3 regions of the Desulfosporosinus sp. BICA1-9 genome follow, and region 1 is predicted to be linked to each of the others. Evidence: riboswitches for the same ligand, from Rfam matches in the RefSeq annotation. Region 1 holds a riboswitch; each other region holds the start of a gene.
What was found. Region 1 has a riboswitch for cyclic di-GMP ahead of JL57_RS16865 (HD-GYP domain-containing protein). Riboswitches for the same ligand answer to the same signal wherever they lie in the genome.
Positions count from the first base shown of each region.

Region 2: it holds a riboswitch for cyclic di-GMP, as region 1 does, so the genes downstream of both, JL57_RS21830 (HD-GYP domain-containing protein) here and JL57_RS16865 (HD-GYP domain-containing protein) in region 1, are expected to answer to the same signal.
Region 3: it holds a riboswitch for cyclic di-GMP, as region 1 does, so the genes downstream of both, JL57_RS22750 (sigma factor-like helix-turn-helix DNA-binding protein) here and JL57_RS16865 (HD-GYP domain-containing protein) in region 1, are expected to answer to the same signal.

Region 1 is NZ_JUEE01000138.1:62,082-72,450, forward strand. It holds gene JL57_RS16835 (DNA topoisomerase III) at 1-1,503, opposite strand, end outside; gene JL57_RS16840 (DMT family transporter) at 1,574-2,524, opposite strand; gene JL57_RS16845 (YbaK/EbsC family protein) at 2,680-3,135, opposite strand; gene JL57_RS16850 (aspartate kinase) at 3,153-4,544, opposite strand; gene JL57_RS16855 (phosphatase) at 4,721-5,491, opposite strand; gene JL57_RS16860 (hypothetical protein) at 5,735-6,322, opposite strand; gene JL57_RS16865 (HD-GYP domain-containing protein) at 6,491-7,573, opposite strand; cyclic di-GMP riboswitch class I at 7,633-7,717, opposite strand; partial or broken gene JL57_RS16870 (SNF2 helicase associated domain-containing protein) at 8,036-10,369, shown strand, end outside.
Region 2 is NZ_JUEE01000172.1:53,427-63,795, forward strand. It holds gene JL57_RS21800 (methyl-accepting chemotaxis protein) at 1-1,033, shown strand, start outside; gene JL57_RS21805 (hypothetical protein) at 1,363-1,737, shown strand; gene JL57_RS35185 (hypothetical protein) at 2,001-2,213, shown strand; gene JL57_RS21815 (accessory gene regulator ArgB-like protein) at 2,210-2,803, shown strand; gene JL57_RS35190 (cyclic lactone autoinducer peptide) at 2,800-2,922, shown strand; gene JL57_RS21820 (nitrogen regulation protein NR(II)) at 3,058-4,851, shown strand; gene JL57_RS21825 (DEAD/DEAH box helicase) at 4,848-8,093, opposite strand; cyclic di-GMP riboswitch class I at 8,412-8,496, shown strand; gene JL57_RS21830 (HD-GYP domain-containing protein) at 8,556-9,638, shown strand; partial or broken gene JL57_RS21835 (hypothetical protein) at 9,807-10,369, shown strand.
Region 3 is NZ_JUEE01000180.1:993-10,802, reverse strand. It holds partial or broken gene JL57_RS22765 (group II intron maturase-specific domain-containing protein) at 1-23, shown strand, start outside; partial or broken gene JL57_RS22760 (group II intron reverse transcriptase/maturase) at 105-962, shown strand; gene JL57_RS22750 (sigma factor-like helix-turn-helix DNA-binding protein) at 1,426-2,013, opposite strand; cyclic di-GMP riboswitch class I at 2,388-2,475, opposite strand; gene JL57_RS22745 (cupin domain-containing protein) at 2,663-3,037, opposite strand; gene JL57_RS22740 (cyclase family protein) at 3,105-4,058, opposite strand; gene JL57_RS22735 (hypothetical protein) at 4,197-4,877, opposite strand; gene JL57_RS22730 (DeoR/GlpR family DNA-binding transcription regulator) at 5,138-5,902, shown strand; gene JL57_RS22725 (four-carbon acid sugar kinase family protein) at 5,999-7,282, shown strand; gene pdxA (4-hydroxythreonine-4-phosphate dehydrogenase PdxA) at 7,269-8,276, shown strand; partial or broken gene JL57_RS22715 (helix-turn-helix domain-containing protein) at 8,546-8,787, opposite strand; gene JL57_RS22710 (D-aminoacyl-tRNA deacylase) at 8,873-9,810, opposite strand, start outside.

The DNA.
Region 1 (10,369 bases):
TTCGATCAATTTTCCCGGATGTTCCATAGCAGAAAGAAGTGTGGCCTCGGTATGTCTGGCCGGAGGTTTAGTTTTACCTGCCACTAACTTAGCGGCTAGATTTTTCAGCATCTCCCCCTTGCGGATTTCTGGGAGAGTGTGCTCTGAATCTCCATCGCCATCTTCGGATGGATCATCTAGATTTACGGAGCCTTGTCCTTCATAGACCTTCCGCCAACCTTTTAACTGAACGACCTTCCCTTTGACCGTAAAAATTTCCCCTTTTATGCTGACCTTAACCAGGGTCTGTTCATATTCGAACGCGGTCGAAAGAACGGCAAGAAACCGCCTGACGATTAAATCGTAAATTTTCAGTTCTTCAGAACCAAGCTTAGATAGCGTAGGAGGTTGTTCGGTTGGAATAATTGCATGATGGTCTGACACTTTAGAACCATCCACAAACCGTTTCGTGATGATCAGTTTGGTTCTCAAGATATTGCGCGCTAAATCAACATAAGGTCCCAAGGCAATACTTTTTAGGCGTTCTGGTAAAGTGCTGACAATGTCTTCACTGATATGTCGGGAATCCGTACGCGGATAGGTCACTATTTTATGATTCTCGTAAAGTTGCTGCATCACAGAGGAGGTTGTTTTGGCAGAGAATCCATACTTGCGATTAGCATCCCGTTGAAGTTCCGTTAGATCGTAAGCTAGGGGAGGGAGTTCTTTTTTCGCTTCTTTCTTAACCTCGATGACATCCCCCGTTTGTCCCATCACCTTGGCCAACAAGCCCTCCGCTTTGCTTCTATCAAAGATGCGGGTTTGACCTTTCTGATCTTGCCATTGAAGAGTAAAGCCGCTTCCTAAGACATTGATTGACCAATAGTCTTTAGGAACAAACTGTTTAATTTCATTTTCTCGGGCCACAACCATCGCCAAAGTGGGTGTTTGTACTCTGCCAGCGGAGAGTTGGGCATTATATTTACACGTCAAAGCCCTAGTGACATTCAACCCGATTAACCAATCCGCTTCCGCGCGACATTCTGCCGCAGCGAATAATGGCTCGTAATCTTTGCCAGGTTTTAAATTGTTAAATCCTTCTTTTATGGCGCGTTCGGTTAAAGAAGATATCCACAAACGTTTAATGGGTTTTCGCCAACCCGCTTTTTGCATAATCCAGCGTGCGACAAGCTCGCCTTCTCGCCCGGCGTCCGTAGCGATGATAAGATCCGTTATTTCCGGACTCTTCATCAGATTCTTAACCACGCCAAATTGTTTGGAAGTTTCTTTCATAACCACTAAGTCCATCTTCGTTGGAAGCATAGGTAGGTCATCCATCTTCCATGTTTTATATTTCTCATCATAGACTTCTGGATCTGCCAGCGTTACTAAATGCCCCAGGGCCCATACCACAACGTATCTTGAGCCTATGAAGCAGCCATTGCCCTTCTGGTTGCAATTGAGGATTTTTGCAATTTCACGACCCACTGACGGTTTCTCAGTTAATACTAGCGTCTTTCCCATGTTATAACTTCCTATCTTTTACAGTCTCACGTTTTTCCCAACAATCTGACCCTTGGGAAAAGTGGCTTGGTCAATGCTCGCTTCGTTGGTGGTTCACGACAATGACTCCTAAGGCAACTAATGCTAAAGCCAAAAACATATTTAAAGACAATCGTTCGCCCGGAACGAAAATGGCGGATAAGATAGCTCCAGAAACGGGGGTCATGAATTTAAAGACACTAATTTCTCCCGCTTTATTGCCTTTTAAAATTGCATACCAGAGAGAAAAGGCGGTTGCCGAGAGAAATGCTGAATACAAGAGCAGAATGAACGCTCTGTTCGTAAAAAGCATAGCCTGAGGTTTCAACCCAGGTAGCCCGACCGCGATCAGAAGTAAGGACCCTAAAAGCATTTGCCAAGCTGTCAGAATAAAGGGATGAAGCTCTTTTGACATCCGTTTTGCTAAGATGGTTCCCAGAGCACCTACGAGGCCCGATAAAATCATAAATCCTTCGCCCTGCCAAGAGAAATCCAAGGTGAAGTTTTGTCCGGAATTAACCAAGGTAATTCCTGCGAAACCTGCGACTAAACCTACTATTTTACGCAAGTCTAACCGGTCATCACGATAAACGAAGTGGGCTAAAACTACCACAAAGAAAATACCGGCTGACGATAAAACTGCACCTTTCATTCCTGTGGTATGAGCTAATCCGTTGTAAAAAAAGAAGTACAACAAACTAATTTGTAGTAGCCCTAACAAAAAAAGCAGAGGTAGCATTTTTAGTTTTACTTTGGGTGACAAACGCAATCCAAAAATAATTAAGGCAAAAATGAGCAGGGCAGCTAAAAAAAATCGCAATCCTGCGAGTACAATAATCGCGGAGCGATCACCCGTCGCTATGCCAAGCTCTTCATAACTGACTTTCAAAACTGGAAAGGCGCTTCCCCATAGAACAGCGCAAAATTGGGCAATAATAATAACCCAAAACCTGTTAGTTAAGTAGAATCCATAATTGCGTTCTTTACTTTGAATCAAGTTCATTGATGTCCTTCCTAGTGAAAGATTCTGTATTCTATTCCTAAATAATAAGGCTTAGCAGGGAAATGGTCAAACATCGCAAAAAGAGAACCTGGTAAGGTTCTCTGAGAAACGCAACCTAAATTGTGAGTCAAAGATCGATCATTATTATCCGACAACTATGTCGTCACGTGAACCCACTGACCCGCAGTTAGTTCCTCCAGTTCAGTTACGTTTAATTTTATGGCAGTATTTGAAGCACCAGCCGCAGGAAAAACATGGGTATATGATTGCAGGGAATAATCCAGATAAATAGGCATCGGTTGACTTAACCCGAAGGGACAAACTCCTCCTACAGGATGCCCAGTTGCCTCGGATACCTCCGAAGCCTCGGGCATCTTGGCCTTGGTATAAAAGATTTCTTTAAACTTCTTATTGTCCAGCCGCTTATCCCCAGCCATGAGAATCATGACAAAGTCTTCCTTGACTTTAAAGAGCAGTGACTTGGCAATTTCGCCTGGGGTTACCCCTAAGGCCTCCGCTGCTTTGGATACTGTACTTGTATCCTCAAAGCTTAATATCTCAATTTCCTTTTTGTTTTGCTTTAAAAATGCCGCTACGGACTCTACAGACATAACCAAAACCCCTCCGATTACAAGTGATTCGCCCAGCATAAATCTTCATTTAAACAGATGATTGCTTTAGCATACATTCCTCGATCAATCACAAATTGCATGTTCACTTGGCGTAAGGACTGCGACACACACTTGATGTTGATGTTATTTTTAGCCAAGGCATTAGCGGCTCTAGCGAGAATTCGAGGCATTGCAATATTCGATCCGATTGCACAAACAATCGCAGCCTCCTGTACTGTAACTGTTCGGTATTCTGCTTGAAGTTCAGACACTAAAGATTCAGCGAGATCTGCCTGCCAAATTACAAGTGAAATACTATTCGCATTGGTGGTTTTCATAATATAGCTAATATTATACTTTTTAAACTTTTTCATAATGTCTAAATCGAACCCAGATTCTCCGACCATAGAAGTATCATGAATTTCCAAAACAACAATTTTATCTGACCCGGCAATGATTTCAATCTTCGCTTCAGGACCTATATAATCATTGGAAATAACAGTTCCCGGGTGGGTAGGTTCAAAGGTATTTTTAATACGCAGGTTAATCCCTGCTATTTCTAACGGCTTAGACGCATTAGGATGGATAGCCTCCATTCCAATGTCCGCAAGTTGATCCGCAACATCATAATTCGTCCTACCGACCGGAATAGCTTTATCGACACCCACAATTTTAGGATCAGCTGATGATAAATGATACTCCTTGTGGATAATTGCCTCATCCGCAGCTAGGTGAGTTGCAATTTTAGAAAAGGTAATTTCTGAGTACCCTCTTTCGTATTGCCTCATAATCCCTTCAGTCCCTTTGGTATATCCAGTAGCAACGATGATTGCTTCGTGAGGATTAACGTTCTTAAAGGATTTTTCTATACGATCGCTGATCGAGAGTTGCTTAGAATCACGGAAGCCCGTTAAATCTACCAACTCCGCGAGAATACCGTTATTGCGCAGGATATTCACCGTGTTAAAGGCGGAATGAGCTTCACCGATCGATGCCAGTAACTCCCTAGCCGCCGAGTAGATACTGTCTCTTCCAACATACCCGGAAGCAATAATATCCTCCATACTATTCAGATAGGCTTTTGTCTGCATAACACGTTCTACTATGAATACTCGGCAAACTTTAGGGTTTAAACCTAGGTCGATAAATGTATCATTAAGTTTAAGGGCCTCACTTAATAGCTCATCCATGGCCGTTTCATAATCTTCCCCTTTGATAAAACGTTGGTAGATTCCCGCAGCTTTAGTCTTTTTATCTTCAAGCAGCATATTTGTTACCCCTGCATAGGCAGAGACGACAAACACCCTACCATAACGAAAATCTTCTGAACTTGGGAAGCCAATTATGTCATTAAGCACAGTCTGAAATTGGAGCATTGATGTACCACCGATTTTTTCTACAGTTAGCATAATAAAATCCGAACCCCTCTTCTGTTTCTTTTTCTCCATTCAAGCATTATTCGTCAGAATTTGGGATATTCCTTCAACTCTTGCGAAATTCATTGCGGATTAGCAGGAAGAAAGTCAGAGTAGCTCCTCTAATAAGTCGAATCCCTCCGCTGCAAAAAGGAAAAGCCAACCTCACTCTAAGCAATGCTTAGCTGCGATTTAGGCGATAATGGATCAATGAGTGGTCTATGTTTACGACGTGTCGCCAAGTAATCCAGCACTCGCTCAGGTGAAGTGTTAAGAATCTGGTGCTGAGAAATCCCTGCCTCACGAACTAATTCTAGGGCTTCACCGAATTCACCGACTCGATCCCAAAAATGTGCATCACTGCCTAAAATCACGGGGCCTTTGAACTTGGCCATATAACGGGCAATAAAACGGCAATTCTCAAGGGCTCCACTTTTTTCTTTGATTGTGGAAAGTGAACTATTGTTTATCTCAACCGGAACATTTAAAAGAGCCGAGGCATAGGCAATTCGCTCAAGATCCATTTCAAAATGTGGACGTCCCGGATGAACCATCATATCCGTATATGGGTTTTCCATCGCTTTTATAAAGGCTTGAGTATTTTGTTCACCTGTCCCTCCGGGATAGCAGATCGGATGAAGCCCAACAAGAACCAGCTTCAGCTTAGCTAAATAAGGGATGGGCATATCTAACTCACCTTCATAGTTCGTAATATTTGCTTCAACCCCTGGCAATAGTTTCACCCCAAAAATCTCATCAGGAAGAATTGACAAATTACCAAAATGGTACAGATGAGGTGCACCTGGCATACTTGGACCATGGTCCGTCATTCCCATCAATTTGAGCCCTTTGCGAGAGGCTGCTTGCGCATTTTCAGTAATAGTACTGTAGGCATGTCCACTTGTTATGGTATGAGTATGCAAGTCAACCAATAGTTCCATTTTAATCACCTCATTTTATATTATCAGGCAAACCTTGGTTTGGATCTTAATATCTTTAGTTCATTCTATATTATACTTTGTGTGTAAAGTCCAAATTATGCTGTGGTTAAAGATCTGTTAAAATATTAATAGATCATCGCTTTTAAATTTTCTTTACTGCTTAACTATAATATAGGAAAAAGAGACCTGCAATAGGAATAGGCCACGACCTCGTCGTGGCCTATTCCTATCTCTAGTTTGATACTAATCCCGACTTAGATAGCGGCTTGAATTTGCTAACATAAACAATGGGTTTCTCAAATAATTGATGGGATATAAATCATCCCTTGCAGAAATCAGCGCCATTATCTTCCCGATTTTTGATGATGGATCAATAGCAACGATCACAAAAGCATCTTTTTCAGAGGTTAAAGGATAGATAACATTGTTTTTATTCAGAACATCATGATAGGCATCTAGCGTAAGCATCCTGAAATCACTGTTCCGCCATCGTATATCGTAAAGCTTAAAGGCCTGATGGGCCACTAACGGTAAAAAGGTTTCTTCAGTTAAATACAATTCGATTCCCATCATGTAGCCTTCACTATCTAGGTCATTCCAATATTCACAATGAAACGATTTATCCACTGACTCTCTATACGTCTTCGTTGCCAAACGCATTTGACTCAAACTTTGACCCATGCTATGCCATTTAATTCTTGGAATGCTAAGACTGTTCACATCATAGTAAAGCCCGATATCGCTTTTCTCGAGGGTATACTCGTCAGTCGTTTGATTAGGCATAAGGTAGATATAGCCCATTTGCATGTTGTTATCGCAGGTAATAAGCACGGAACATCCCCCCCAAAGCTTCATATGCCAGCTTGTCTGGTTGATTGTTTACACTTTGATTATCTAATTATTCTATCACTGTTTCTGCGCAAGTGCACATTTTTCCTGCAATCAAACTGTATACAATTTTCGACACCGAAATAACGAGCCATCAGTCTCCTTCATTCTCTAAGTAACGTGGTTAAAACTGACCGATTGCACAAACCTGGTTAAATCCTTGAGCAAATCGCAGATTAGTTCCTCGTTAACGAATTTTCCGTTTTTATCAAAAAAAATTCTTATGAGAGGTCTACTCGGATAATTGTAATGAATACCGACGACTGTACCCATTTCACCTGTATTTAAGGTAACTATAGAACCTTGCGGATAAAGTATTAAACACTGTTCAAAACAGTGTACAATCTCTTGATCAAAATCTTTCCCGGAACCAGCCACGATGATTTCTAAAGCGTGATAGGGGGGCAACCCTTTGCGGTAGGGTCGATCCGCAACAAGGGCATCAAAAACGTCAGCAACTGCAACGATTTGTGCATTAGTCGTAATAGCTCTCTGTCTTAAACCATCCGGATAGCCCTCGCCATTCCAACGTTCATGATGATGACGGACTATGCTGAGAATCTCCTTTGAGATATTGGAGTATTTAAGCATTTCCTCACCCATCTCTGGATGCTTTTTAATAATCGTAAATTCTTCTCTATTTAAGCCCGAAGGTTTATTCAGTATTTCAAGGGGCAAAGAACTTTTACCCAAATCATGAAACATCGCACCCATAGATAAAGTTCTTAGTTTTTGTCCTGAAAACCCCATTTTCAACCCTACTAGAGTAGCTAATAACGCAACATTTACGGAATGAATATATGTATAATTATCAAAGTTTCGAAATTCATTAAAATCTATATAGACACGGGAATTTCCTTCTAACTCGTTGATAATTTTATCAACAATAGCAAACGAATCGATTAAACGTGTAGAGCTAAAAAGGCAGACGCTTTCAAAGACTTTGCGAACATAGCCTACGATAAAACGGTACTCCGAGGAAGGAAATCTACGTTCTTCATTGGGAGGATGAGAATTCTCCAAATCATATTGTAAAGTATATAACTTTCGTTGGAGAAGAAGTTCATGGATTTTTGTGGTAATTGGCTTACCTTTAGATAACAACAATACTCCTTGTATATCATATAGATCAAGCTCTGAAAGTTCTCCAATTTCAAAGCTGTTCATTGTTAGGGGTTCCAACTTTGTTATCAAAACCAACTTTCCTCCTTATACAACAAAAGACGCCAAATAAGTATACGGCGACAAGTTTTTTCGATATCCGGCTTTCTTCACCATAATGTGTTAAGACCCGTGGCTTTGCGCCCTCAGTTCTCACTGAGTTTGCCGTTATCGCAGAGGTATTAAATTGATCATGGCCTAATACATCACAGAAAACATGACCTAAAGCAGGCCTTTAGGCCTATAGGATATACCTTCGCTAATATATCACACACAACAATAATATACAATATAATACAATCTTATCATAATATTAAATTATTCATTCCATCATTTTCAACGATCCGTCGCTAGATTTATCATCAGTAAATTGAGCAAAGAACAACTCAGATCAACTCTCTGGCCCCTAAATTAGACGAGTAGACTCAAACTATGATATTCTTAACTGATACCCCTATCTAACTCAGCAAATATTACTGCCAAAGGAGTATATTCATGCCTCGCTTTTACCTCTCTGAACAAATAATTCAAGATCTAGCGGATAATGATCGTGTATATAAAAAAGGGCTTTCCTATTACGCGGCTGGTAGAGTCTACAATTTCAGTTTTTCCCCCGATAAAGGCCTAATAAACGCTTCTGTCATCGGAGGTTTACGCTATGTTGTTCAACTAGCCTTCGAGAGGGACAACTCCGTACGCTCATATCGCTGCACATGCCCAGCCTTCAAAGACTATCCAGGAGCCTGCAAACATGTTATCGCCGTCTTAAAAACAGCCCAACAAAAATTACCGTCAGCTTGGACAGACCCTGTCGTTCAAAGCCGCGTGGTTGATGAGCTTCTCACTGTTTTTGCGAATCAACGACAGGAAACTCCTTATGAAGAACTGACTCTAAACATGGAACTCCAAACCCTGCCCAGCCATCGGCTTTCTACACATCTACAACTTAGAGTAGGTCTGCAGCGACTCTATGTTGTAAAAGATATCGGACAATTTCTTACTGCGCTTAAATCAGGCCGCTCGCTAGAATTTGGTAAGCAATTTACCCTGGAACCTACGAGACAAACTTTCAAAGAGGAAGATCGTAGGGTAATTGCCATGCTTCAAGAAATGAATGACCAACATTCAGCCATAATCGAGATGCAAGGGCCCTTTTACGCGACAACCGTGCTCAATCAAAAATTGTTACCCTTGACGGGCTATTATTTAACTAAGTTTTTAGACGCTTTGGGGGATAAAGTGTTTTCTTGGAGCTTTGAAGCTCCCCCTCCCACACCCACTCAAATTATTCGGCATGGGCTACCCATCGAATTTTCCCTCCAATCACAAGGTCAGGATCTGGCATTAACACTCGAAACTGAAGAAATGCCCCTCCAACTGACGGATGATGGGAGTTACTACGTTTACCAAGCTAAAATCCATCAAGCTTCCCCCAACCAAAAAGAACTCCTTTTACCTCTCCTGTCAGCCCTTCGCCAAGGATCCGTGACCAATATTGTGATTCCAGCAGCCCAGAAGGAGCTTTTCGCCTCAGAAGCCCTGCCCTTAATCGGGAAATTAGGTCCCGTAATCATTGATCCTGTCCTAGAAGATAAATTTACTCAAGAAAGCTTACAAGCCAAAATCTATTTTGATCGTTCTAACGAGATGGGCATCACAGCTCGTTTAGAATTCCACTATGGAGAGACCATCATTAATCCATTTTCTGCGACCCGGGATACTAGTAACGAGTCCGCTGCCAGCGATGTTATTCTCATCCGTTCTGTCAATCAGGAACGAATGATCCTCAACATTCTGGAACACGCCGATTTTATCGTATCTAAAGGGAAAATTTACCTTGAAGACGATGATAAAATCTTTGATTTTACCGTCAATTGGCTTCCTCAACTGAGAGACCTTGCAGAACTCTATTATTCGGATCAATTCAGGCTCAAAATCCGCACCTCTACGACGTTTTCCGGCCAAGTTCGCTTAGACGAAACTTTAGATATCTTGGAAATATCCTTTCAATATACTGATATCGATCAAAATGAATTATCGGATATCTTTCATTCTCTACATTTAAAGAAAAAATACCATCGCCTTCGCGATGGATCTTTCCTCGATCTAAATCAGCCGGAGATGAACGCTGTCGCCCAACTCATTGAAAATTTAGACCTTAAAGCCTCAGATCTGAATGAAAAACTGCTCAATCTGCCTAAGTACCGTGCCATGTATATAGATAGCTTTCTGCGCCAAGCCAACTTACCTGGAGTGCAACGCAATAAAGCCTTTAAGCAATTAGTGCAAAGCATCTTAGAGCCTCAAGACGGAGAATTTGAAATACCTGATGAGTTGCATCATATCTTAAGAGACTACCAGAAGACTGGATTTCAATGGCTTAAAACATTAGCATCCTATGGTCTTGGAGGAATCCTCGCCGACGATATGGGGCTGGGTAAGACTTTGCAAGTTCTGGCCTTCATTCTATCCGCAAAATTGACCACCTCTGCCCCTGCTTTGGTTATTGCTCCCACCTCGTTGATCTATAACTGGCAAGAAGAAGCGAAGAAATTCACCCCTACTCTTCGAGTCCTTGTCGTGGAGGGCAATCCCCAGGAAAGACAGACGCAATTGTCCGAAATAGATGATCAGTGTGATCTAGTCGTTACTTCATATCCTATACTTCGGCGGGACATCGATGAATTTGCTAAATTAGACTTTTCCTACTGTTTTTTGGATGAAGCCCAACACACCAAAAACCCACAAACTCTGAACGCAAAATCTGTCCAGCAAATTAAGGCCAAAAGCTATTTTGCACTTACCGGGACGCCCATTGAAAACTCGCTT
Region 2 (10,369 bases), on a different contig from region 1:
CGTTGCAGCTGGAGACTTGAACATTAAGATGCCGAAGATTAGAAATCATGATGAAATCGGCGTTCTCACTCAAGCTGTCAGTGAGATGGTAGATTCACTTCGAGACGTCATTAGGGAAGTACTAACACAGTCAGAAGGTGTGGCAGCAACCAGTCAAGAATTATCGGCTGCGGCGGAGGAAGCAACTGCTGCCAGTGAACAAATTTCAGATTCTATAGCGCAGCTCGCAGCAGGTGCCACAGATCAAGCCATGTCTGTGAGAAATACTGGTCTGGTCATCGAACAGTTGTCTGAAAGCGCCCAACAGGTAGCGGTCAATGCAGAGGTTGTTAATCAAAGTAGTGGAAAGGCAGCCAAAGCGGCTCAGGTGGGGGCTCTTCAGGCAGAAAATGCAGTCCGCAAAATTGAACAGATCCGTGACGTTTCCCTTCAGACAGCAGAAACCGTTTTTAAATTGGGTGACCAATCCAAAAAGATCGGGCAAATTGTAGATGTCATCAAAGGAATTGCTGATCAGACGAATCTATTGGCGTTAAATGCAGCGATTGAGGCTGCTCGAGCGGGTGAGAATGGGAGAGGCTTTGCAGTGGTTGCTGAAGAGGTCCGGAAGTTGGCGGAACAGTCATCCCTTTCAGCAACTCAGATCGCAAGCTTAATCGGTGATATTCAACAAGAGACAGAACGGGCCGTCGGATTGATGGATAAAGGGAAGGAAGAAGTGGACTCTGGAGTAGAAGCTGTTAATTTGGCGGGAGTATCCTTCCATACTATTGTAGGTGAAATAGATATCGTCGTTGATCAGATTAGGCTGGTAACAGCTGCTGCTCAACAAATGGCCAGTGGTGCTGCTCAAACCGTGAAATCCGTAGAGGGGATTGGGGTCATTGCTGAGCAAAGCTCCGCCAGTGCCGAAGAGATTTCTGCTACGTCAGAGGAACAAGCTGCCACCATGGTTTCGGTGAGTCAATCTGCAGAAGCCTTGGCTAAGCTTGGGGAGAGCCTTAAGAAAGCTGTTGACAAATTTAAAGTGTAGGTTAAGATCACCAATGCCAGCAAAATTATGGTTGGGTAAACCAACAGCGAGGTTTTGATGAACGGCGTTCCAAGACAAGCCGTTGGCTTTTATAATCGACTTTGGGTTGATCTTTTATGTTAATCAAAGTAATGCCCCAGAGCTTTTAGCTTTGGGGCATTTTTTATTTAAAGGAACTTACTTCAGATAAACCCTATTTCAACCGATAATCTTAATTGTAACAGGTAGACAAGATTTACGCGAATTCGACATTTAGAGTGTGCGATAATAGAAATTAATAGAGAGTGGTGAGGGGTTATGGTGTAATATCAACTTGACAGGAGATTTAAATGAACATTCCAGTGATTGTTATGCTCTTGCAAGGAATACCTGAAGGAACTGCAATTACAACTCTTGCTTTTGTAATTTCTGGAATTCCCCTAAAACTTAATAAGATTCTATTGATCGGGACTGCTTTAACCGTTTGCGCGTATGTAGTGAGACTGTTTCCTATTCCTTTTGGGCTTCATACTATCTTATTAATGTTTTTATTATTTATAGTTCTAACTATATTAAGTAAGAGGGATATCGGTCTATCCTTTATGGCAAGTTTATTGAGTTGCTTAGCTCTAATAATATTTGAGACTGCTTGCTTTTCTTTGTTAAAGCCTGTTTTTAGTATAATACCGAAAACTTTATCTACTTACCATGCTGATAGCGTTTAGTGGGAGAGGTTGTGTGATCTATAAAAATTCCATTTATTGCTTTACTATTACAAGGAATACCTGAAGAAACTGCCTTAGTCACTTTAGCTTATGTAATTGCCAAAATACCTTTGAAATGGGAAAGAATTATTTTATTTGGAATTGTTTTAGCATTAATTTCGTATGTAATGAGATTGTTTACCATCCCTTTTGGAATTCATACCATTATACAAATCATGCTATTGTTTTCAGTTTTAACTTGGATTGGCAAGGGGGATTTTAGTTTGTCCCTTATTGCAAGTTTATTGAGTTTTTTAGTTTTAGCAATTGTTGAATTTGTTTGCCTATCCTTGCTAATGCCTGTTTTTGGAGTAACCCCTGAAACGTTATTCTCTAACTTAGTAATAAGGATTGCGATAACAGAACCTCAAGTATTTCTTATGTTTATCTCTGCTTATTTATTAAATAAACTTATACAAAAGAGGCAGTATGAATGAATTTTACTGAAAATATTAGTAATAAACTTACTGAAGTAATAACAAATGAACTAAATTATAACGAAGATAAAAAGGTAATTATTGCATATGCCATAGAAACTGCACTATTATTCGTCTTAGGCTCATTTTTCTTGATGATTTTAGGATATTATTTTAATGCATTAATGCCGACTGTTATTGCTGCCATTTTCGGTGGCTTATTACGAAAAGTATCAGGAGGGGCACATTTTGATTCTCCAGTAAAATGTTTGGCCTTTGGTACTATAGTTTATAGTTCTATAGGAGTTTTTGTAAAAAAATATGTCGAATATGACTTAACTAATGAGTATGTTCTTTTCTTTGTTTTGTTTATTTCTTTATTACTAGTAGCTTTCCTAGCTCCCGTAGACAGTGAATCAAAGCCAATCCATTCTAGTAGTCTAAAATTCAAACTTAAGATTTCATCAATCGTTTTCGTAATTATTTCATTCATAGTAATTTCTTTTGTCGATAATAAATTAGTAAGTGTTAGTGTAGTCTTAGGGGTGGTTTACCAAAGCCTAACCTTGCTACCTATTTTTAATAGAAGAGGAGGTGAGTGTAGACTATGAAAAGGTATTTCTTTGCTACAATTGCGTCCCTACTAATGCTCTTAGCCAGTGCAACCTCCGTTTTTGCGTGTGCTATCTGGGCATATCAACCCAAAACGCCGAAAGCATTGCAAAAGTAATCAGGAATTTAGCAGTCGCGTAAACAGTATCTGGTAGTCAACAATATAAAAGCTGGGTTGGATATCCCAGCTTTTATATTGTTTAAGTATTTATAAGCTTTTTTATTTTAAATATCTTTCGTGGAGGACAATTTGATGGGTTTTAATATTAGAGATATCTTAAAAAAGCAATCTATTATTCAATTGACTTTATTAAAAGTTATATTGAGTATCCTTGTTTTTCTTATCCTATTTATACTTCTCTATGGACAGAATTTTTGGGAGAAACAAACCCTAAAATTTAATTATGATTTATTATTAAGTGCTTTAAATGTACAAACGAGAATACAATCTCAGATTTTAACTGTAGAAGAATTTAAAAAAGATAAAAACTTAACGAAGAATGATAAGGCGTTAAAAATAGAAGGTATTATACAATTTATAATTAATAACAATAAGAATAATGATTATATTATAGGTTACTATGATAATGATTTAGATTTAATAGTTAAAAATCAATATAATAATATTTCATTTGATCAAATTCGTTCTGCAGTATTATCATATGACGAATTTAATAACATATCAAACAGTAATAATGTTAGACTCATTCTACCAATATATGATGAGGGAAAAATAGTTGGCTCTGTTTGGGCCCATGCGCAGAATGCTGATTTAGTATTAATGTCTTTTAATGAATTGAGTGCAATAGTAATATTAGCTTTAAGTTTATCAGCACTAATTATAATTTCAATCAGAAAACATATGAAACAGATTGAATCATATTTAGAAAAATTTTGCAACATTATCATTAATAATGATAGCAAACATGAAAATATTTTAATCAAACTACCAGAATTAAAACCTGTTCTAAATAAAATCACTGGTTACACAAATGATTTAAAACAGATGAACATAACCTTGGAATCATCAAAACTTAACATCATCAAAATTATGGAAGGAATCTCAGACGGTTTTTATGCCTTAGACCGTAACTGGAAGTTTACGTTCGTTAACAAGGAAACAAAAAAGTTCATTAACGGGAATAACACTGAACTAATCGGAAAAAGTATCTGGGAAGTATTCCCGCAGATTAAAGATTCCCTAACATATCGTAAAATGCAAGAAGCGATGTCTCAAAATGAATCGGTTCACTGGGAGGCCGGGGGCTTTGCACATCCTGATCAAAACCATGAATATCATGCTTATCCGTATAAGGAAGGAGTAACAGTTTTTTTTCGTGATGTTACTGAGCTGAAACGGCAACAGCAAGAGCTGGGAAGATTAGAAAGACTCAATCTTATAGGTCAATTAGCAGCGGGGATTAGTCATGAGATTAGAAATCCCCTTACTACGGTAAAGGGATTTCTACAGTTAATGGGGTCGAAATCTAAATACGCTCAAGAAAAAGAGTATATGGATTTGATGATATCGGAGATTGACCGTGCCAATTCGATCATTACCGATTTTTTATCATTGGCTAAATCGAATAGTGAGAATATTTTATCCGGTAATATTAACGATGTGATTAATAAAGTATTTCCGATGCTCCAGGCAGATGCCTTCAATAGCAATAAAGAAGTAGCAACAGATCTAGAACTATTACCTGATATCATGATCAACGAAAACGAAATCAAACAGCTCATCCTAAATTTAGTGCGCAATGGGTTGGAGGTTACGAATGAACATGGAAGTGTCATTATTTGTACATATTTTAAGGGAGATAGAGTTGTCTTAGCTATCAGGGACCAAGGGAATGGCATTCCTATTGAAATACAGGAGAAAATAGGCACTCCATTTTTCACGACTAAAGAAACTGGAACTGGACTAGGGCTGGCCATTTCCATGGGAATTGCTCAAAGGCATAATGCGGTCTTTGAGTTTGAAACAGGAAAAAATGGTACGACCTTTTATACACTTTTTCCTACCTGTAAATTGATAATAGATTAATTTAAATCAAAAAGTTCACGGAGTTCCTTTTCCGATAATTTCGAGAGCATGGTTTCTCCCGGTTGGATGACTGAGTCGATGAGGGTCTTTTTTTTGGCTTGTAAGGCGTTAATTTTTTCTTCGACCGTTCCCTGAGTAATGAGTTTGATCACCTGTACGGCGCTTGTTTGGCCGATACGGTGTGCTCTGTCCGTAGCTTGGTCTTCAACAGCGGGGTTCCACCATGGGTCATAATGAATGACCATATCTGCACCGGTTAGATTTAATCCTGTGCCGCCTGCTTTGAGAGAAATCAAAAAGACCTTACCTTGCCCATTGTTAAAGGAATTGGCCATTCTTAAACGTTCAGCTGCTTTTGTTATGCCCGAAAGATAGAAGTATTCGATGCCCTCAGAGATGAGATGTCCTTGAATGATATCCAGCATGGTCGTGAATTGAGAGAAAACTAGAATCCTGTGACCGCTGTCTAAGGCGTCAGTAAGGATTTCCTCTAAGAGAAGCATCTTGCCGCTCTCACCGGTGTAATTATCGATGAACATTGACGGGTGACAGCAAATCTGCCGGAGCCTAGTTAGTGCAGCAAGAATTTTCATGTGGCTTTTGTTAAACCCCACTGAGGCAATTTCCTGAGCTATTTGACCTTTCGCTTCCTGCAAATAGGCGAGGTAGAGCTTTTTCTGTTCTTCTGTCAAGGAAGCACTTAGCTGGGTTTCGATCTTGTCCGGCAGTTCTTTTAAGACATCTTTTTTCAATCGCCTTAGAATGAAAGGGTTAATATGTCGACTTAGTTCGGTAAGAATATTTGAGTCTTCCCCTTTAATTATGGGGATTTCAAATTTTTTGCGGAAGTCCTGGTGGGAGAGGAGATAACCAGGCATAATAAAATTAAAGAGGGACCAAAGTTCGGAAAGCGAGTTTTCAATGGGCGTCCCGGTAAGTGCAAAATAGCTTTTGGCCTTAATTTGCTGGACAGATTTTGCGTTCAGAGTTTGTGGGTTTTTGGTGTGTTGGGCTTCATCCAAAAAACAGTAGGAAAAGTCTAATTTAGCAAATTCATCGATGTCCCGCCGAAGTATAGGATATGAAGTAACGACTAGATCACACTGATCATCTATTTCGGACAATTGCGTCTGTCTTTCCTGGGGATTGCCCTCCACGACAAGGACTCGAAGAGTAGGGGTGAATTTCTTCGCTTCTTCTTGCCAGTTATAGATCAACGAGGTGGGAGCAATAACCAAAGCAGGGGCAGAGGTGGTCAATTTTGCGGATAGAATGAAGGCCAGAACTTGCAAAGTCTTACCCAGCCCCATATCGTCGGCGAGGATTCCTCCAAGACCATAGGATGCTAATGTTTTAAGCCATTGAAATCCAGTCTTCTGGTAGTCTCTTAAGATATGATGCAACTCATCAGGTATTTCAAATTCTCCGTCTTGAGGCTCTAAGATGCTTTGCACTAATTGCTTAAAGGCTTTATTGCGTTGCACTCCAGGTAAGTTGGCTTGGCGCAGAAAGCTATCTATATACATGGCACGGTACTTAGGCAGATTGAGCAGTTTTTCATTCAGATCTGAGGCTTTAAGGTCTAAATTTTCAATGAGTTGGGCGACAGCGTTCATCTCCGGCTGATTTAGATCGAGGAAAGATCCATCGCGAAGGCGATGGTATTTTTTCTTTAAATGTAGAGAATGAAAGATATCCGATAATTCATTTTGATCGATATCAGTATATTGAAAGGATATTTCCAAGATATCTAAAGTTTCGTCTAAGCGAACTTGGCCGGAAAACGTCGTAGAGGTGCGGATTTTGAGCCTGAATTGATCCGAATAATAGAGTTCTGCAAGGTCTCTCAGTTGAGGAAGCCAATTGACGGTAAAATCAAAGATTTTATCATCGTCTTCAAGGTAAATTTTCCCTTTAGATACGATAAAATCGGCGTGTTCCAGAATGTTGAGGATCATTCGTTCCTGATTGACAGAACGGATGAGAATAACATCGCTGGCAGCGGACTCGTTACTAGTATCCCGGGTCGCAGAAAATGGATTAATGATGGTCTCTCCATAGTGGAATTCTAAACGAGCTGTGATGCCCATCTCGTTAGAACGATCAAAATAGATTTTGGCTTGTAAGCTTTCTTGAGTAAATTTATCTTCTAGGACAGGATCAATGATTACGGGACCTAATTTCCCGATTAAGGGCAGGGCTTCTGAGGCGAAAAGCTCCTTCTGGGCTGCTGGAATCACAATATTGGTCACGGATCCTTGGCGAAGGGCTGACAGGAGAGGTAAAAGGAGTTCTTTTTGGTTGGGGGAAGCTTGATGGATTTTAGCTTGGTAAACGTAGTAACTCCCATCATCCGTCAGTTGGAGGGGCATTTCTTCAGTTTCGAGTGTTAATGCCAGATCCTGACCTTGTGATTGGAGGGAAAATTCGATGGGTAGCCCATGCCGAATAATTTGAGTGGGTGTGGGAGGGGGAGCTTCAAAGCTCCAAGAAAACACTTTATCCCCCAAAGCGTCTAAAAACTTAGTTAAATAATAGCCCGTCAAGGGTAACAATTTTTGATTGAGCACGGTTGTCGCGTAAAAGGGCCCTTGCATCTCGATTATGGCTGAATGTTGGTCATTCATTTCTTGAAGCATGGCAATTACCCTACGATCTTCCTCTTTGAAAGTTTGTCTCGTAGGTTCCAGGGTAAATTGCTTACCAAATTCTAGCGAGCGGCCTGATTTAAGCGCAGTAAGAAATTGTCCGATATCTTTTACAACATAGAGTCGCTGCAGACCTACTCTAAGTTGTAGATGTGTAGAAAGCCGATGGCTGGGCAGGGTTTGGAGTTCCATGTTTAGAGTCAGTTCTTCATAAGGAGTTTCCTGTCGTTGATTCGCAAAAACAGTGAGAAGCTCATCAACCACGCGGCTTTGAACGACAGGGTCTGTCCAAGCTGACGGTAATTTTTGTTGGGCTGTTTTTAAGACGGCGATAACATGTTTGCAGGCTCCTGGATAGTCTTTGAAGGCTGGGCATGTGCAGCGATATGAGCGTACGGAGTTGTCCCTCTCGAAGGCTAGTTGAACAACATAGCGTAAACCTCCGATGACAGAAGCGTTTATTAGGCCTTTATCGGGGGAAAAACTGAAATTGTAGACTCTACCAGCCGCGTAATAGGAAAGCCCTTTTTTATATACACGATCATTATCCGCTAGATCTTGAATTATTTGTTCAGAGAGGTAAAAGCGAGGCATGAATATACTCCTTTGGCAGTAATATTTGCTGAGTTAGATAGGGGTATCAGTTAAGAATATCATAGTTTGAGTCTACTCGTCTAATTTAGGGGCCAGAGAGTTGATCTGAGTTGTTCTTTGCTCAATTTACTGATGATAAATCTAGCGACGGATCGTTGAAAATGATGGAATGAATAATTTAATATTATGATAAGATTGTATTATATTGTATATTATTGTTGTGTGTGATATATTAGCGAAGGTATATCCTATAGGCCTAAAGGCCTGCTTTAGGTCATGTTTTCTGTGATGTATTAGGCCATGATCAATTTAATACCTCTGCGATAACGGCAAACTCAGTGAGAACTGAGGGCGCAAAGCCACGGGTCTTAACACATTATGGTGAAGAAAGCCGGATATCGAAAAAACTTGTCGCCGTATACTTATTTGGCGTCTTTTGTTGTATAAGGAGGAAAGTTGGTTTTGATAACAAAGTTGGAACCCCTAACAATGAACAGCTTTGAAATTGGAGAACTTTCAGAGCTTGATCTATATGATATACAAGGAGTATTGTTGTTATCTAAAGGTAAGCCAATTACCACAAAAATCCATGAACTTCTTCTCCAACGAAAGTTATATACTTTACAATATGATTTGGAGAATTCTCATCCTCCCAATGAAGAACGTAGATTTCCTTCCTCGGAGTACCGTTTTATCGTAGGCTATGTTCGCAAAGTCTTTGAAAGCGTCTGCCTTTTTAGCTCTACACGTTTAATCGATTCGTTTGCTATTGTTGATAAAATTATCAACGAGTTAGAAGGAAATTCCCGTGTCTATATAGATTTTAATGAATTTCGAAACTTTGATAATTATACATATATTCATTCCGTAAATGTTGCGTTATTAGCTACTCTAGTAGGGTTGAAAATGGGGTTTTCAGGACAAAAACTAAGAACTTTATCTATGGGTGCGATGTTTCATGATTTGGGTAAAAGTTCTTTGCCCCTTGAAATACTGAATAAACCTTCGGGCTTAAATAGAGAAGAATTTACGATTATTAAAAAGCATCCAGAGATGGGTGAGGAAATGCTTAAATACTCCAATATCTCAAAGGAGATTCTCAGCATAGTCCGTCATCATCATGAACGTTGGAATGGCGAGGGCTATCCGGATGGTTTAAGACAGAGAGCTATTACGACTAATGCACAAATCGTTGCAGTTGCTGACGTTTTTGATGCCCTTGTTGCGGATCGACCCTACCGCAAAGGGTTGCCCCCCTATCACGCTTTAGAAATCATCGTGGCTGGTTCCGGGAAAGATTTTGATCAAGAGATTGTACACTGTTTTGAACAGTGTTTAATACTTTATCCGCAAGGTTCTATAGTTACCTTAAATACAGGTGAAATGGGTACAGTCGTCGGTATTCATTACAATTATCCGAGTAGACCTCTCATAAGAATTTTTTTTGATAAAAACGGAAAATTCGTTAACGAGGAACTAATCTGCGATTTGCTCAAGGATTTAACCAGGTTTGTGCAATCGGTCAGTTTTAACCACGTTACTTAGAGAATGAAGGAGACTGATGGCTCGTTATTTCGGTGTCGAAAATTGTATACAGTTTGATTGCAGGAAAAATGTGCACTTGCGCAGAAACAGTGATAGAATAATTAGATAATCAAAGTGTAAACAATCAACCAGACAAGCTGGCATATGAAGCTTTGGGGGGGATGTTCCGTGCTTATTACCTGCGATAACAACATGCAAATGGGCTATATCTACCTTATGCCTAATCAAACGACTGACGAGTATACCCTCGAGAAAAGCGATATCGGGCTTTACTATGATGTGAACAGTCTTAGCATTCCAAGAATTAAATGGCATAGCATGGGTCAAAGTTTGAGTCAAATGCGTTTGGCAACGAAGACGTATAGAGAGTCAGTGGATAAATCGTTTCATTGTGAATATTGGAATGACCTAGATAGTGAAGGCTACATGATGGGAATCGAATTGTATTTAACTGAAGAAACCTTTTTACCGTTAGTGGCCCATCAGGCCTTTAAGCTTTACGATATACGATGGCGGAACAGTGATTTCAGGATGCTTACGCTAGATGCCTATCATGATGTTCTGAATAAAAACAATGTTATCTATCCTTTAACCTCTGAAAAAGATGCTTTTGTGATCGTTGCTATTGATCCATCATCAAAAATCGGGAAGATAATGGCGCTGATTTCTGCAAGGGATGATTTATATCCCATCAATTATTTGAGAAACCCATTGTTTATGTTAGCAAATTC
Region 3 (9,810 bases), on a different contig from region 1:
GAATCAAGCCAACGGCTGGATGATGGGAGCCGTGATGAGCTGAGAGGTTCAAGTCCGGTTCTGAGAGGGCCTGGGCGGTGTGATTCCCCCGGGCTACTCACCTTCTGATTGGCTTGATTGCTCCTAAAGCCTATGCAGTCGACTTGAAACAGAAAATCAAGGAATTCCTGAAAAACGAACTCTGCCTGAGGTTAAGTGACGAGAAAACCAAAATCACACATGCCGCAGATGATGACGTGCCCTTTCTCGGATATATCATCCGCAAGGGCTCTGTCAAACACAGTAAGTTTCAAAGCGACCCTTTTGATCCAACCCTCCGTATCTACATGAATACGGAGGGCATCCTGAAAAAGCTACGTGAAAACGGTATGTGTAAAGGCAACGGTTATCCCATTGGTATCACTCGCCTCCTTAGAGAATCTCCGGAAGAAATCATCAAGTATGGCAACCAGGTACTCCGTGGACTCCTGACTCAGCAACGCGGCTGTGCAAACTTCTACCTGGGCTCCCGCATCCAATACATCGTGCAGTTCTCAATCGCTAAAACTCTGGCGCGCAAATTTGACATCAGCTTAAAGAAAGTGTTCGCCCGGTACGGCAAAGCTCTCTTGGTCAATTACACAAATGCCAAAGGTAAAGCCTGCTCTGTCAGTCTGGCACTGTACAAATCTTTGGCGAGAAAAAACGACTTCTTCGCTAAAATCAAGTCGGCAGTTAATTCATTTGACTTACCAAAGTTTAACTTGATGGACCAGCTTTCCCGTGTATGCTACATCTGCGGCAATCCGCATTCAAATGTCAACATGTATCACCGGAAAACGAAGAAGAAGCTCGACAAGCCCTACGCACCGATTGTCACTGTCATGCTGGACATCAACCGGCGTCAGATACCCCTTTGCGGACACTGCTTTGCTAATGTCGAAGCTGGCAGGTTCCAGCTTAATCAGCTGAAACGACGATAACCCATTTGGAATATGGAGAGCCGTGTGCGGTCAAAGCCGCCTGCACGGTTCGGGAAGGGGCGGGTTACTTTGCTAATCCGCCTATTTCATTATTTTGAATTTAATCTCAGAAGGATACGGCAGGACGGAAAAAGTCCATCCTGCCGCATAGTTTCTAAGATCAAAAAATGATCTGCTTGTTCTTCATTACGAATTGCCGCTTCTATTCGACACTACTTCCCGAAGCGAAAAAGCCTTGCGGCTCTCAGGGCGGCAGCATAAACGGTTTGCCGGTTAAGCAAACACCATAGGAATTTCACCTCTCCCAGGATCTCTGCGAGCCGCCCCCATTGCTTGAGTCTCTGGCTGGACTGAAGTAGCATTATCACTGTCCATTTCATTGCGAAACAGTCCACCACAGACTGTTTTATGACCGGGTGTTTCCGCTCGTCACCTTCGATGCCATCGGTTCGACGGATGAAATTCATCCGCAGGCAGTCTTGGCGCGCCCGTCAACGTCGCTGCCGCTTTTCACACGGCTGGACAGCTCATGTATTTGTGCTGCCGGATATGAAATTTTCAAAGAACAATAGGGGAATAAAAAAAATCCCCTCACTTCTTTAGGAAAAAAAGTGAGGGGTTGGACGGAAAATTTTTTTATTTCTAAAAGTTTTTTTAGCTTGCCAAGAGCCCTGACCTTTCGGTCATGTAACGTCATGCGCGGAATACCAGTTTCCGCAGCCAATTGATGCTCGCTTTTTTCGAGGTAAAACAGCGCTATAATCAGCTGGCGTTCAGCTTCATCTAGCTGCAGCAGACATTGTTCAAGCCTTGTAACCATATCGCGCTGAACAATTTCATCCTCCATGGAATCCTCTGCAGTAGAAATTATGTACCCCACGGAGATGCCTTTCTCATTGCAGCCTTCAAGCGAGATATTGTTATACTCCGCCAGCTTGTCCAGGTACTTCTCCCTGTCCCGGCAGTGGTAATAGGCTTTGTAGACCTCCTTGGCCACTGTGACGCGCGTCCCTCTAACCAATAGGGTATATTTTTTATCATGGTTGTCCATGAAGCTTGTCCTCCATTTCATGATTTTTAAAATCTGGAAATGAAGAACAAGCGGAGGGGAGCGGCATAAAATGGAGCGGCCGGTTTTATATAAAAAAACGCCCATTTGGAAACATGCCAAATGAGCGTTAAGGATGCTGTGTATTTTATTTTTTCGCGCGTTTAGCTCTGCCCGGCAGTTCAGAATCGGGCTTACCGCAAATAGTTTATCGTATGCCATGATGCAAAGAGCATAGATATCCGCGTCATCACGCCAGGCCACTATTCGGTAGCGACTGATAATTTTTTATTACATACTGAGAAAGCATAAAAATAGCCTCCAAACTCGTAAGCTCGGAGGGCTTCGACAGGTATTTAGGCATAGAAAGAGACCCGCTTGGCAGCCAGGCTGTCATAATGCATTTGCATAGTAGACCCTATGACTTTGCGTCCTTACCTTTCGGTAAGTTTGCCTAATATTTCATTTTTTCATAAACACATCATTCTAGATTAATGTGTAATTGAAACGATTATTATGCTGTTATAAGATAATTCATTATCAGCCATTGCAGTATCGGCTTTGTGCATGTAATTTGCGACCCTTATAATTCAAGTCATCTAGATAGATCAACTCTGTCTTAACTTTATATTTTAGAATGCTGATATATTGTTCAGTCACCGGTCGGCGTAACCGAATCTGCTTCCACCATTAAAACAGCTGTAGGTTCTTTTACATAAGGCCGATGCAAAATGCCTTTAGGAATTGTAATACCCTCATGTGTTTGCAGTGTAAGGGTTTTATCTTCAAGTTCAATATGCAATTGACCTTTCACAACAAAGAAAAACTCATCCTCATTATCATGTTTGTGCCAGTGGAATTCACCTTCGTTAAAAACGCCTAGCCTCACTAAACTATCATTCACCTTGCTTAAGGTTTGATTGAACCACTTTTCTTTACATGCATCAATAAGCTCAGGCACTTTTATAAGATCAAGAAAATCGAATTTTGCACCCATATTGATCGCATATTTGTTTTGTTCACTCATAATATCCTCCTTAAATTTTTATTTTTATAGAAGTTTAACTTCCGCATGCCGGTTTATAATCTGCTTTTCATTTAATCACCACGGGGTTTACGGGACTTGCCGTCGCCCAGTGAATCATTAAAGGTGACGCCACATAAAGTCCGTTATACTTACCGTCTTTCTCACAATCTTCAGCCCATTGTTCCAACCAATGTGCCTCTATGAAAACAATGCCAAGATTTCTGCTGAGAGCCGCGTGCATTGCATTATAAATCCCAGTCTCCGGGCAGGGGATCATTTCGTTGCCTAATGTATCTGTTCCAAATACGGAAATTTCCATTTCATAGAACCATCTGATAAGGTTTTCATCATAATTTATACCCGGCTCGGCAAAGTCCTTATAGAAGCTTTCCGGACCTTCATTGAAGAATAGATTGAATATCCCCGTTCTGATCAAGACTATATCGTACTTTTTTATTTCTAGCTTCTGGTAGTCTGCTGTTTCAATCAAATCTTCCAGTGTGATCCTCGTATGCATTTTCAGGTAAGGTACTTTTTTATATCTTGCTATATCCAATAGAACTACGTGCCCGACAATTCCTCTCTCTGCAATGGGCCGGATACTGGCTTTTTTGATCCCTCCAATCGAATTGGCCGCTGCATTGTAGCCGTTCCAGGCTTTATCAGCAAGCCAGGTATGCGCCAGAGCGTCGCAATGAGTTGTTCCATGGCAGTTTACAGTGATAATATCATCTGCATATTCAACACCACCCTTCCCGGCTATGACGGCACCGCTAAGATAATGACTTTTATCACGGCACATCCTATGCAATTCCTTCTCTCTGCCCGGCCAGTTCGGCGCTTTACCAGGGGAATTCAGCGCCATCATCAAAGTGAATGTTCTTCCGGATTCCACTGCTTTGACACCTCTTAAAATCTCACTGTCACTAAGAAAATTCAAGCCTCCTACCTCATCGTTGTCTCCCCATCTCCCCCAATTGTCAGGAAGTCCTTCGAAAAAATCCGCCGTCGCTTTAGACATTCCACACCTCCTTTGGTTGTATGCCGACCATGTTTTTTCAAGATACAATTTGCATTTATCAAATCAACGCTTCCAACTCCCGAATCTATTAACCTCCGGTCGAAACTGATAAGATAGAGGACAAACTGCATTATTTCTCTAGGACTTATTGCTCATAATCCCTTGGAGATAGCTCAAAACACATATCAAGTTTTTCCGGAAAGAAGCTGCATTCATGAATTGATGTGTGAATAATGCACTTCCGATTGTGAAACCCCAAGGCTGGATCTGATTTACAAAATTCAATCTGTCAAAACTGTTGATGCTGCCTGCGATCACCAAAGGGATTTTTACTGAGCGGGAGAATTGTGTAATTAGTTCTGCAGAGTTACCAAAGAAGCGGTAGGCCAGCAGATCAATACCATCCACCCCCAGCCCCTCAAGCCTTTTCGCATCCTCTATAATTTCCTCAATGGAGTTTCCGAGGATAGAGGGACTTCCCCAGACGTCACCACAGAAAGGAAAGTATTTGGTGCTGGAATTTTTGAGGAACTGCGCTACGGATGGAAAATATTTGGTGCCCAACAGGTAATCGATTCCGCATTCTATTGCGAGTTTGGCACCGGCCAGACATTCTTCCTCAGTGTAGCTTACAATTTCCATGTGCGTGACTTTTCCTGCAGCCTTGATTGCTTTTGCAAGGTCCTTCATTTCCTCCACCGGGAGCCCGATATTTTTAAAGCCCCAGTGACAGACCGGCAGGTCGGTGCAGGATTCAAACACCTCCTTTGCATTTGCAACAGTAACATCATTATGTGTGAGCATAACAATAAGCTTCATGCCTTATCCCCCTTTCGTTGACTATCCTTACTTAACTATCCAACAACAATATATAAAAAAGTGAGCTATATGTCAATAATTTGTCGCTCATAACGCTCAAAATTTACAATTTCGGTCATGATAATGATTGAAAGTTTGTCACATCGAGGCAACTATAATCCTCAATTTAAACCAGTTCGCTCAATTATTACGCACATAATAATTGACAAATGAGCGAATGTGAGTTATTTTATAAATAAAAAGCGAAAAAGAGGTACATTATGCGGTCAGACAGATTACAAACACTTCTATCATATATTGATCAACACGAATATGCTTCATTTTCAGAGCTTTGCAAGGAGTTCAAGGTATCGAGCGCCACAATGCGCAGGGACCTGAAAACGCTGGCTCAAAAAGGCTTGATTAAACGCATGCATGGTGCGGTGAAGTCTAAGATTGATGATCAGAAGTATGAGCCTCCATTATCCGAACGTATCAATATGAATATTGATGAGAAACGCCGCATCGCAGAACGGGCGATGGCGGAAATCAAAGACGGCGACAGCATCATCCTGGATTCATCCACTACTGTTTGTGAACTTGCTAAACTGCTTGCCGACAGCAACCTGAATATCACAGTGATGACAAATGATATCGAAATTGCTTATATACTTGCCCCACACCCCATCATAGAATTGATTGCTGTAGGCGGATACATCCGCAAAGGTTACTATACATCGATGGGTTTCTTTGCAGAAAACCTGTGGAAAGAGCTGCATGCAGACAAATTGTTTTTAGGTGTGGATGCGGTTGACCTGAAATATGGAATGATGAATTACCGTATCGAGGAGATGAGCTGTAAAAGGCTGATGATCGAACGCGCAAAGGAGTGCGTGGTGTTGTGCGACCATACCAAGTTTACTTCGTCCGCCGTTCTTCAAATATGTCCGTTTGATAAAGTAGATAAGGTTATCACCGGAACGGAATTGGATTTATCAATCATGAACGATATGCAGAGAATCGGTGTAGAGATTGTACGGGTTTGATTGATCAGCTGTTTGTTTCGGGCTCTCTCAAAAGGGCACTGCAATATCGGTTATAAAAGGAATGCTGTGACAACAGCCAAAGGGGGGAATGTATACATGTATAAAGCTGCGATTATTGCAGATGACTTTTCCAGTGTAACAGACTGTGGCGTACAGTTTGCAAAAAGAGGTCTCTCTACAATAGCAATGGCGGAAATGCCTAAGGGTAAATTCCCTTGCTGCGAGGTCTTGTCAGTGGATACGGACAGTCGTCCACTTCATAAGGAAGCTGCCTACCAAAAGGCAATGGGCGCTTCACTGTACTTGAAGAGGATCGGATGTGAGCGTATTTACAAGTCGGTGGATTCTACTCTGCGCGGGAATTTAGGAGCTGATATTGACGGGGTGATGGATGGGTTCAGTTATCCGATAGCCCTGGTAGCTCCGGCTTTTCCCTACTATGGCAGGACAACCGTTGACGGAGTTCACTACCTGAACGGCATACCCCTGTCGAAGAGCCCTGTTTCACTGGATCCCACCTGCCCGGCTCTGAAATCAGATCTTGTCAGGGTTTTAGACGGACAATCGAAACGCAAGGTTGCCCACATTCCTCTCGTGCAGGTACGTGAACCTTCAGTTATATTCCAGACGAAGATTCGGCAATTGGCTGCCCAAGGGATTGGACTGGTAGTTTTAGATGTCGAATCGGAACAAGACCTTGAAACTATTGCGGCGCATTCTGCAAATCTACCTGATTGCCTGGTTGTAGGTTCTACCGGCCTCTCACAATACATAGCCAGCGCTTGGGGTATAGCCAGGTCCAAAGCATATGCTCCATTTCCAAAGGCTGAAGGCCCTGTAATCACAGTGGCCGCTAGTGTTTCGCCTGTCACAAAGCAGCAGGTGGAGCTATTGATATTGCAGCCGGGAACTCATGCACTCTGCATGCCCTGCTGGCAGCTTGTTGACGGAGGCTGGCAGCAATATGAGGAAGAGGCCAATGCGGCACTGAGAACAGGCAAGGACCTTGTGCTGTACCTGGATTCCACACCGGAGAGCAGAGCAATACTTGATAAAAAAGCGATGCAGCATGGTTGGGATAAAGTCCGCTTAGCGGCTGAGATTGCCGGCGCTATGGGTAACCTTGTCGGAGCTGTTGCTTCCGGCGGTATTCCGGGAGGTATTGTGGCGACAGGGGGAGATGCAGCCAAGGCAGTCTGCCGAGCATTGGGCAACGATGGGATGGAACTGCTGGGGGAAGTGGAGCCTGGCATACCGGCAGGCAGGTTCACCAGCGGCAGGCGCTTGCTTGTTGTTACAAAAGCCGGTGCGTTTGGTACACCTCAGGCGCTCTGTGTTTCCCGGAATTTTCTGAAAGGAGTAGATCATGAATACTTATAAACGACCGATCATTGCCATTACAATGGGGGATGCCGCAGGCATCGGCCCTGAAATAATCGTGAAAGCTCTTTCCTATAAGGAAATATATCGATATTGCAGACCGCTGGTTGTGGGAGACATCAACATGCTTCACCGGGCAGAAGGAATCGTGCATACCGGTCTTTCCATGAAAAAGGTGGAGACCCCAAAAGAGGGTTGCTATAAATTTGGAATGATAGATTGTCTCGATATGGGCCTTTTACCGGATGATCTGCCTTATGGGAAAGTAGATCCCAGGGCAGGCCATGCCGCTTTTCGTTATGTGGAAAAGGCAGTAAACCTCGCATTAGCCGGTGAGGCTGCTGCAATTTGCACAGCACCGCTCAACAAAGAAGCATTACATCAAGGAGGGCATAAATATCCCGGCCATACCGAAATATTAGCCGACCTGACCCACACTGAGCGTTTTGCCATGATGTTCTGCTCCGAACAACTGAATGTCATTCTGGTAACCATTCATGTTGGCCTGCTTGATGCCATAAAGCTTGTGACATCAGAAAGTGTGTATGATACTATCCTATTGGCTAACGAGGCAATGAGCCGAAAGATTACGGAAAGACGGCCTCGTGTTGCAGTATGTGGAATAAATCCCCATGCAGGCGAGCACGGTTTGTTCGGATACGGAGAGGAAGAGGAAAAAATCTTGCCGGCTGTTAAACTAGCGTCAGAAAAGGGCATAGATGTCGTTGGCCCGCTGCCAGCTGATACCGCTTTTTATCTTGCACGGCGAGGTGACTATGACATTGTTGTAGCAATGTATCACGACCAGGGACTGGGCCCAATCAAAGTAATGGGAATCGAAAAAAGTGTAAATATTACTGTGGGTCTCCCTTTTATCAGAACCAGTGTTGACCATGGCACAGCCTTCAATATCGCCGGAACCGGTAAAGCGGATGCACAGAATATGAAAGAAGCTATCAGGCAGGCATGGATTTTAAGCGGTACATCCTGGTAAGTTGTAAAGAAGAAGCTATTATATGTGCCGGAAACAGAAAACAGGAGAGTGTTACTCCTCATATTGAGACAGTAATAGTACCACATATTTTTGCCTTGGGCTGTCAAAGAGCTAAGAGTTCTCTCTGATCAGCAGAGATTATTATTCTTTTTCTGCCGATAAATTTCATAGAGTGAGAGATTCACCTTCATAGTTCACCATGGATCTATCCATAGTTCATGAAAAGGTCAGACCTTCCCCCTGGCGGGAAACTCTGACCTTTTGCAAGTTTATTTGGCATCATCCCGAGCTAGGAAGAACATATTGCTGCTCTTGCCGGCGTTCTCACGCCACTCTGCTCCTTACGCAGGCGACCGCGTTTTTCAAGGTCAGCTATGGCGCGTTTTACCGTACTGCGAGACAGCCTCAGTTCTCTGGCAATGGTACCGATCGCCGGATAGCATTTGCCGTCCTTGTTGGCACGGTCACACAAATACATGAACACGGCCACTACCCTGTGAGCCATCTCCATTATGTTGGCTATTTCATTTTTGTAAATAGGTATGCTTCCTCCCGATATACGCAATACTGGGGTGTATTAAAATATTTTTTATTTTTCATTCATTCCAAAGAATATCCAAAGGTCGACGTAGCAACTGATGCTTAAAAACAGGAATATTGTATTTCTTCCCAAGTATTCTTAGCTGTTCTTTGTAGGCACCCTTTAAGTTATCATGAAATGCAATACCAGCAATACCGCCTTTAATGGACTTTACGCAATTTTCCAGTTTTCCTTGCCCATCTTCACTTTCATATTGTCCTGTTACCAACCAGTGGTTGGGTATTATATGAGATATACCAAAAGCATTGTCTTCCCAAGTCTGTAGTACGGCACTTGCAAAAGCTGGCTCAAAATGCACACCGCCCACGCAAAGCAGGTTTTTCTGTGTTTTACCATTACTATTAAAAACGTTGGTAAGAGCCTGTGCAATAACTTTTGCTGCAGAGTAGTTTGACCAGCTTTGTGGGGTACTCCCAATCTCAATATCAACTAATGGTACTGGAAACTGAGGTATCATATCTGGAGTACCACCATTATTGATCATACCGGACCAGTGAGTTGCTTCCGTGGTAATCCTAAAATCCTCTAATCCGGCATCAATTCGATTTTTCTCCAAGAACCATAATAAATTGTGCATGTAAACAGGATCAACATTACCAAAATAACCGCTATCCACATCTCCTGTAGTATGAACCGATAGGATTCCATCCGGAGCATTTTGCCCCTCATGCCATGTCACAAGGCCCGCCATGTCAAAATCAGAAAAATACCGGTTCATAATTGGCAGATAGTGTCTATAATCATGGCAAACAACTTTATGAGTTTTAACGAAATAGAATTCATTTCCTATATCATCCGAATGTTTTAACACCGGATTATTATCAATATTAATATCTGTCTCATTTAAACTATACATTTCTGATAGTGCATTAAAAACATGCCCTGCAACCGGGTCGATATTTGAGTTCATACAAAAAAAGTAAACTACTTTTT